One region of the Streptomyces sp. NPDC001292 genome, then DNA from elsewhere that is predicted to be linked to it. Evidence: riboswitches for the same ligand, from Rfam matches in the RefSeq annotation. Region 1 holds a riboswitch; the other holds the start of a gene.
The links. A riboswitch is a leader RNA that binds a small molecule or an ion and turns the genes downstream of it on or off. The one in region 1 is predicted to bind cyclic di-AMP.

Region 1 (4,299 bases):
TGACCTTGGTGGCGATGACGACGTCGGAGCGGTTGCCGCGCTCCTTGATCCACTCGCCGATGATCGTCTCGGACTCGCCGCCCTGGTTGCCCTCCACCCACGCGGAGTAGGAGTCGGCGGTGTCGACGAAGTTGCCTCCGGCGGCCGTGTAGGCGTCGAGGACGGCGAAGGACTGCTCCCAGTCGGCGGTCCAGCCGAAGACGTTGCCGCCGAGGGCGAGCGGGAAGACCTCGAGATCGGACGAACCCAGTTTGCGCAGAGAAGTCATGTTCAACATCAACAACCGCGCCGGAGCGGCCCATTCCGGGCCGGGCCGCATCCGGCCGCAAAGGTTGCGCAAACAGGCCTCACTGGCTCGTCAGACCGGTCCGTGTAGTGAGGGTCGAGGCGTGCCCGTCAGGGGGTGAGGCCCTTGCCGCGCAGCCACGCCGTCGGGTCGGTCCCGGTGGACTGGCCTCCTGGGTGGACCTCCAGGTGGAGATGCGGCCCGGTGACGTTGCCGGTGGCGCCCACCCGGCCGATCACGTCGCCCGTGCTGACCTTCTGGCCGACGCTGACGCTGATCGACGACTGGTGGCAGTACCAGAGCTCGGTGCCGTCGTCGAGGGTGAGGATCGTGCGGTAACCGTAGGAGCCGGCCCAGCCGGCCTCGGTGATGGTGCCGGTGTGGATCGCCTTGAGCAGGGTGCCCGTGGGGGCGGCGAAGTCGAGGCCGGTGTGGTAGCCGGAGGACCACATGGAGCCGGCCTGGCCGAAGGCGGAGGTGAGCGTGTACGAGGAGGTGGGCAGCGCGTACTGCCTCGCCAGCTCGGCCAGCCGCGCCTCCTCGGCCTTCCGCTTGGCCTCCTCGGCCTTCCTCTTGGCCTCCTCCTCCGCCTTCTTCTTCTCGGCGGCGGCCTTGGCCTCGGCCGCCTCCCGCGCCTTCGCCGCTTCCTCGGCGGCCTTCTTGGCGGCGGCGGCCTCGGCGTCCGCCTGTGCCTTGGCCTCGATCTGGACCTGCTGCTGCTCGGCCTGCGCCATGATCCGGTTGCGCAGCACCTCGCCGGCGTCCGCGGTGCCGCCCTCGGCCTCGGCGGCGGCCACGCCGACGCTGCTGAGCGCGGCCGACGAGCCCTCGGGGGCCGCGTCGGAGGAGTCCTGGAACAGGGAGCCCACGGAGGGCAGATCGGGCAGCGAGATGGACACCGGCGGCTTGCCGCTGTTGGCGCTGGCCATGCCGCCCGCGCCGACGGCGGCGATGACGCCGACGCCGAGAACGGTGGAGCTGCGGGCGAGCCCGCCGCCGCGCTGCTTGGCGACGCGGTGCCGACCGCGCACGGGACGGATGGACTCCGCGGTGGGGTTCCACTCCTCCCAGGGGCCCTCGTCGGCGCGGCGGCTGTCGTAGCCGAAGGTCTCTCCGTGTTGCCGGCTCGGCGCGAACGGAGCTTCCGGGGCAGGCGGGTTGGACGCCACGAAGGCGCACTCCTTTCCTTCCGTCTCGCCTACCGGGTTAGCTGACGGGTTCGGAGCGGGAAGGTCTCCTACGCGCGTAAACAAACCGTGCTCGCACGGCGGTTACGCTCGATTCACCCCAAGTTGGTGGTTCCCCGGTTCCCTTGCGGGATTCGGCGTGCGGGCACGGAGCCGCCTCTTGTGACGGCTGGGACGACCGTGCTGCGTTACCGAACGTTAATAGACGCGGGCCATGGATTCCAAGCCGTTCGGCTTGATCGCTCAACCTTCCGGCCCGACCTTACGGTCCATGACCACCGAAAACCGGGCGAGTTGACCCCACTTCCGGGAGAGCCTTTGCGCCCGCCAAACACTCAGGGCCGGAATCCACTGATCGGATTCCGGCCCTGAGCCTTCAGTAGCGGGGACAGGATTTGAACCTGCGACCTCTGGGTTATGAGCCCAGCGAGCTACCGAGCTGCTCCACCCCGCGTCGTTGTGACACCAGTATATGTCATCCGGAGGGCTGCTCGCGCCCACCTCACCGTCCGCCGTTCGTCACACGGTTCCCGGCCGGCGTCGAGGCCCCGCTCAGCCGAGCAGATGCCGGTTCGGTTCCCTGGCCCGCTGCTCGAACTCCGGCACCACGACGACGTCCGCGCCCCCGGCCGCCAGCACCCCGGTCCCGTCGGCGCCCTCGACGAACGTGTCCGGTTCCCGCCAGGCCGTCACCACCCGCCGCACCCCGGCGTCCAGAATCAGCCGGGCGCACGGACGCGGCCGGGAGGCGCGGCGGGCGCACGGCTCCAGACTGCTGTACACCGTGGCGTCCGGCAGCCGCGGATCCGCCGGGTCGACCTTGGCCAGCGCCGCCTCCTCCGCGTGCACGACCGGGTCGCCTCCCTCCCGCGAGTACCCGCGGGCGAGTTCGGTCCCGTCGGCGGCGACCACCACGGCGCCCACGCTGAACGCGGTCCGGGACGGCGGGCACTGCGCCGCCAGCTCGCAGGCGAGCCGGAGCCAGTGCCGGTCCGCGGGAGCGGCGCGGCCGGCGGTGCCGGGAGCGGTGGGTTCGTAGCGCACCAGGACGACGTCCTCGATGGTCCGCGTCTCCACCAGCCGCAGCCGCCCGCCCTGGTAGGTCCCGGGACCGAACAGCCGGGGCGCGTCGGAGTCCCCCACGAACAGGGGGGCGAGCACGAGCTGCACCTCGTCCGCGAGCTGCTGCTGGAGCAGCTGTGTGTGGACGGTCCCGCCACCCTCGACCATGAGCCGACGCACCCCGCGCACGTCGTGCAGGTGCTCGAGCAGCCGGGGCCAGCCGAGTTCGGCGCCCAGCGGCACGACGTCGGCGGCCAGGCCCGTACGCCGCAGCCGCAGCGCGCCCTCGTCGGTCGTGTAGAGGACCTTCTCGCCGCCGGTGTGCCAGAAGGGCGCCCGGGGGTCCAGCTCACCGGAGGCGCTGACCGCGACCTTCAGCGGGTACTCCGGCTTCCCGGCGGCGCGGCGGGCGGCCCGCCGCTCGGGCGAGTTCACCAGCAGCCGCGGGTTGTCGGCCCGCAGGGTGCCGGCGCCGATCAGGATCGCGTCGGCCGACGCGCGTACCTCGTCGACCCGGTCGAAGTCGGCGGGGCTGGAGAGCAGCAGGCGCTCGGGACCGGTGTCGTCCAGGTAGCCGTCGAGCGAGACGGCGGCGGACAGCAGGACGTACGGGTGGGGCATCGACGCCCTCTCTCTCGGCGACGGACTCGCCCCCAGTGTGACCGACCCCGCCGGGGAGGACGCCGCAGCGCCCGGATCGGCCGAAGCCGACCCGGGCGCTGCGGGGCAGGTCGGAGGGGACTCGCCTCCTCCTGCGGCCGTAGGCCCTGTGGGACTCGAACCCACAACCAATGGATTAAAAGTCCACTGCTCTGCCAATTGAGCTAAGGGCCCAGGCGATGTTGCCTACCCGAGCATAGCGGGAGGAGAGCCCGACGCCGATCGGGTATCCGGGGTACCCGGCCGGAAGTTCGGCCTGATCGGCGGTGACCGGGTGAAGGTTGCGGTCAGAAGATCCCCTTGTAGCCCTTCCAGCCGCCGGAGATCTTCGTGCGGCCACTGAAGGAGCCCCTCGCCGTTGCCGTCGTTGCGGTACGGGTTGCCCGCGGTGTCCCGCTCGACCAGGTCGTTCTTGCCGTCGCCGGTGATGTCGCCGACGCCGACGATCACGTCGTACTGGTCGCCCACTTCGTGAAGACCTTGACCCGCTTCTTCAGCGGCCCGCTGCCCCGGCCGTCGTAGCGGTACAGCGTGCCCTTCCCGTCCAGCGCCAGCACGTCGCCGATCCCGTCGCCGTCGAGATCACCGGCGCCCACGATCTTCTTGCAGCCCTTCCAGCCGGTCGCGATCTTCCTTCCGGCCGCGAGCGTCCCGTTGCTCTTGGCCGCGAAGAGGTACATGTCCCCAATCGACTTCCTCCGCGCCAGCAGGTCGGTGCGGACGTCGTCGGTCAGGTCGCCGGGTGCGGTGAGGACGTCGCAGTCGTTCCAGCCCTTGCCGAGGGAGGAGTGGCTGCTGCCGGGCTGGTACGACGTGCCGCAGTGGCCCTTGTACGTGCGCGGCTCACCGCTCGGCATCCGCATCGGCATCTCGGCGCACCGGTCGTTCCCCATGTCGCCGAGGGTGGCGGAGGTCCCCTTGGGCCGGCCGGAGGCCGACCGCTTGCAGTCGAACCTGCCCTCGCCGTTGGTGAGGTGCAGCGCGGTGGTTGTCCACGAACCGGCCGCCGGTCACCGCCGGTTCGCCCACCCCGTGGTAGCTGTTGCTGGTCAACAGGGGTGGTTGAAAAACCGCAGGGCCCGTACGACAGGAGTCGTACGGGCC
Region 2 (4,299 bases), on a different contig from region 1:
ACGGTCGTCTCGGAGCAGATCCGCATCATGTGCGAGGCGAGCCGGGTCGCGGCGCGCAGGGCCTTGACCTCGTCGGCGCCGTCCGCGGCCTCACCGACGAAGATCACGTCGACGTCGGAGACGTAGTTGAGTTCGTGGCCGCCGCACTTGCCCATCGCGATCACCGCGAGCCGGCACAGCGCGTCGTCCTCGGGCGCGGCGGCCCGCGCGAGCCGGAGCGCGGCGCGCAGGGTGGCGGTGGCGAGGTCGGCGAGCTCGGCGGCCGTCTCGGCGACATCGGTGGTGCCGCACACGTCGCGGGCGGCGATGGACAGCAGGCAGCGCCGGTAGGCGACGCGCAGCGCGACCGGGTCGGCGGCCTCGGCGAGCCCGTGCTCGAACTCCTCCACCCCCGGGTGCAGGTCGCTCGGCTCGTAGGTGACCAGCGCCCGCCAGTCGCCGGCGTGCCGGGCGAGGTGGTCGCCGAGCGCGGCGGAGGCGCCGAGCACGCCGAGCAGCCGGTCGCGCAGCGGCTTGGCCGCTATCAGCGTGTCGAGCAGCTCACGGCGGGCCTTGGACTCCGGCTGCGCCTCCAGCAGCCGGACCAGCCCGCCCAGTGCGAGGTCCGGGTCGGCGGTGGCGCCCAGCGCCTCCAGCAGCACCGGATCGTCCCTGAGCGGCGCGAGGTCCGGACCGTCCAGCAGCCGCTCGGCGTCCGAGGCATGGATGAAGCCGTGCCGCAGCAGCCGCGTGAAGGTACTGCTCCTGCGCCCCGGCGCCGTCATCCCGGCCTCCCGTCGGATCCAGCCCGTCCTGGCCAGAGCCTATCCGGACTCCCGGGCCGGAGCCCTGACGGCGGCCCGCCTCCCGCGACCGCGCGTGGGCGCAGCGGCCCGGTCGGAGATCGTCCGGAAGGACCCGGAAGCAGGGATACTTGCCGCCCACCGGACAGTACGGTCCGGAAGTCCCGCAGGTCCCTGGTGAGGACGGCGTCCGTGTCGTACTCGGCGGCGAGGGCCGCGTTCACCGCATCCACGAGGTCAAGGCCGAGCGACGCGTACCGGGCCCGCACGGAGAGCGCGGCATCGAGGATCTCGGGCGTGGGCGGGGCCAGGACCGGGCCTCCGAGCGGTACGCGTGCCACTCGGCGCGCTTGTTGCGGAGGAAGACGCACAGGTCGGGAGCGCCCTCCCGGGGAGGGTGTCCGCGTGCTTCCGGGGCCCGGCACCGAAAACAGCGGAGTGCGGTCCTCCGTATACGCCTGGTGAAAGTCACGAAAATGTAGCGGACATATCACGCACCAACCTTCACAGCAGTCACAGGCGTTGGCTAGCGTGCCCGGCGGGCACCCCGTACCCCCACCGGCGAACGACGCCGGGACGGGTGGCCTGCGCCGAGTCCGGTGCGCTTCACGGCAGCCGGAGCCGGGGACCCAACTCATCCCCTGGGGTGAATCGGTCCCGTTCACGCGTCCCCCACGGCGCGAACGGGACGGTAGGGCAGCCCTTCCGAACCACTCGCCCGAACCCGACAGCTAACCCGGTAGGCGGTCCATGGAAGGAGTCGCCGACCTTGGCGTCGCACCGCAAAGCCCGGACCACGGCCACCCGGATCGCCGGACTTCGCACGTCCCCGGCCCTCGGTCTGACGACCGCGGCCCTCACCTCCGTGGCACTGCTGTCCCAGACGGCGAACGCCGCGCCCGCGCAGCCCCACGAGCCCAGTCTCGAAGAGGTGCAGAAGAGGGTCGATGACCTCTACCACCAGGCCGGAGTGGCCACCGAGAAGTACAACGCGGCGAAGGAGAGGACCGCCACGCAGCGCAAGCGCGTGAACGGCCTCCTCGACGACGTGGCGAAGCGCACCGCGAAGCTGAACGAGGCGCGGCGCGAGCTCGGCCTGTTCGCCGCCGCCCAGTACCGCACGGGCGGGGTCTCCGGCACCGCGACGCTGCTGCTCGCGAAGGACCCCCAGCAGTACTTCGACCAGGACCATCTGCTGAGCCAGCTCACCGAGCGGCAGAAGAAGGCCGTCGACGACTACCAGACCGCGCAGCTCGCGACGACGAAGAAGCGCGCCGAGGCGACGAAGATCCTGGAGTCGCTGACTACCTCGCAGAACGATCTGAGGACCAGCAAGCTCGACGTCCAGAGGAAGCTCAGCGAGGCGCGCCGTCTGCTGTCGACGCTGACCGCCGAGGAGAAGGCGCGGCTGGCGGCGATCGAGAAGAAGAAGCAGGAGGTCGCCCGGCAGAAGGCTGCGGAACTGGCCCGCCGGCAGGCGGCGGAGGAGGCGGCGCAGAAGCGCAAGCAGGAACAGGCGGCTCAGAGTTCCGGCGCGGAGGCGAGCAGCGGAGCCGGCACGAGCACGGAAGTCGGCACGAGCACGGGCGCCGGATCGAGCACCGGCTATGCCGCCAAGGCCGCCAAGGTCATCGACTTCGCGAGGGCCCAGATGGGCAAGCCGTATGTGTGGGGGGGCGTCCGGCCCCGATTCGTACGACTGCTCCGGGCTCACGCAGGCCGCCTGGAAGTCCGCCGGGATCTCGCTGCCGCGCACCACCTGGGACCAGGTGGAGGTCGGCACGACCGTCCCCGTCTCCGAGGCCGAGCCCGGCGACCTGGTCTTCTTCTACAACGACATCAGCCACGTCGGGATCTACATCGGCGACGGCATGATGATCCACGCGCCGCGCTCGGGCACGAACGTCCGCGAGGAGTCGATCTACTACATGCCGATCCACAGCGTCGTCCGCCCCGCGTAACGCGCGTGCCGGACACCCGGCACCGGCACCGGACATGAAAGGGCCGCACGGGAGTGCGGCCCTTTCATGGGACGGCGCCGCTCAGGCACCGCGAGGAAGACGTTGGTCGTCGCGACGACGGATATCGGTCATGGTGAGCAGCCCGACCAGGCCGAACTGGCTCTGCCGACGGTCGGCGATCGTCGGCCCCATCCGCTGAATCGGCGGGAAACCAGCTCTGACCTGCGCCTACAGCACCGGCAAGTGCTTCTTCAGTTCGAAGGCCGTGACCTCCGAGCGGTACTCGTGCCACTCGGCGCGCTTGTTGCGGAGGAAGAAGTCGAAGACGTGTTCGCCGAGGGTGTGGGCGACCAGGTCGCTGTTCTCCATCAGGGTCAGGGCCTCGCCGAGGTTCTGCGGGAGCGGTTCGATGCCCATCGCGCGGCGTTCGGCGTTGGAGAGGGCCCAGACGTCGTCCTCGGCGCCCGGCGGCAGCTCGTAGCCCTCCTCGATGCCCTTGAGGCCGGCGGCCAGGAGGACGGCGTAGGCCAGATAGGGGTTCGCGCCGGAGTCGAGGGAGCGGACCTCCACACGGGCGGAGCCGGTCTTGCCGGGCTTGTACATCGGGACGCGGACCAGGGCCGAGCGGTTGTTGTGGCCCCAGCAGATGTACGAGGGGGCCTCGCCGCCGGCGCCCGCGGTGCGCTCCGAGCCGCCCCAGATGCGCTTGTAGGAGTTCACCCACTGGTTGGTGACTGCGGAGATCTCGGCGGCGTGGCGGAGGAGGCCCGCGATGAAGGAGCGGCCGACCTTGGAGAGCTGGTACTCGGCGCCGGACTCGTAGAACGCGTTCCGGTCACCTTCGAAGAGCGACAGGTGCGAGTGCATGCCGGAGCCGGGGAACTCCGAGAAGGGCTTGGGCATGAAGGTGGCCTGGAGGCCCTGCTCGAGCGCGACCTGCTTCATGACCAGGCGGAACGTCATGATGTTGTCCGCGGTGGACAGGGCGTCGGCGTAGCGCAGGTCGATCTCCTGCTGGCCCGGGGCGCCCTCGTGGTGGGAGAACTCCACCGAGATGCCCATCGACTCCAGCATGGTGATCGCCTGACGGCGGAAGTCCATGCCGATGGCCTGCGGAGTGTGGTCGAAGTAGCCGGAGTTGTCCGCGGGCGTGGGGCGGGAGCCGTCCAGCGGACGGTTCTTGAGCAGGAAGAACTCGATCTCGGGGTGGGTGTAGAAGGTGAAGCCGAGGTCCGAGGTGCGGGCCAGGGCGCGCTTGAGGACGTAGCGGGGGTCGGCGAAGGACGGGGAGCCGTCCGGCATGAGGATGTCGCAGAACATACGGGCCGTACCGGGGGCCTCGGCACGCCAGGGCAGGATCTGGAAGGTGGACGGGTCGGGCTTGGCGATCATGTCGGACTCGTAGACCCGGGCGAAGCCCTCGATGGCGGAGCCGTCGAAGCCGATGCCCTCGTCGAAGGCCTGTTCCAGCTCGGCGGGCGCGACGGCCACGGACTTGAGGAAGCCGAGCACGTCCGTGAACCACAGGCGTACGAACCGGATGTCGCGCTCCTCCA

Region 2: it holds a riboswitch for cyclic di-AMP, as region 1 does, so the genes downstream of both, ACFY4A_RS01985 (NlpC/P60 family protein) here and ACFY4A_RS30080 (M23 family metallopeptidase) in region 1, are expected to answer to the same signal.

The regions. Positions count from the first base shown of each region.
Region 1 is NZ_JBIAXG010000035.1:16,865-21,163, forward strand. It holds gene ACFY4A_RS30075 (aldo/keto reductase) at 1-268, opposite strand, end outside; gene ACFY4A_RS30080 (M23 family metallopeptidase) at 397-1,455, opposite strand; cyclic di-AMP (ydaO/yuaA leader) riboswitch at 1,467-1,623, opposite strand; tRNA gene ACFY4A_RS30085 (tRNA-Met) at 1,854-1,927, opposite strand; gene ACFY4A_RS30090 (dihydrofolate reductase family protein) at 2,026-3,156, opposite strand; tRNA gene ACFY4A_RS30095 (tRNA-Lys) at 3,297-3,369, opposite strand; gene ACFY4A_RS30100 (hypothetical protein) at 3,382-3,663, opposite strand; gene ACFY4A_RS30105 (hypothetical protein) at 3,642-4,088, opposite strand.
Region 2 is NZ_JBIAXG010000001.1:455,569-459,867, reverse strand. It holds gene ACFY4A_RS01990 (bifunctional [glutamine synthetase] adenylyltransferase/[glutamine synthetase]-adenylyl-L-tyrosine phosphorylase) at 1-764, opposite strand, end outside; cyclic di-AMP (ydaO/yuaA leader) riboswitch at 1,361-1,544, shown strand; partial or broken gene ACFY4A_RS01985 (NlpC/P60 family protein) at 1,552-2,743, shown strand; gene glnA (type I glutamate--ammonia ligase) at 2,972-4,299, opposite strand, start outside.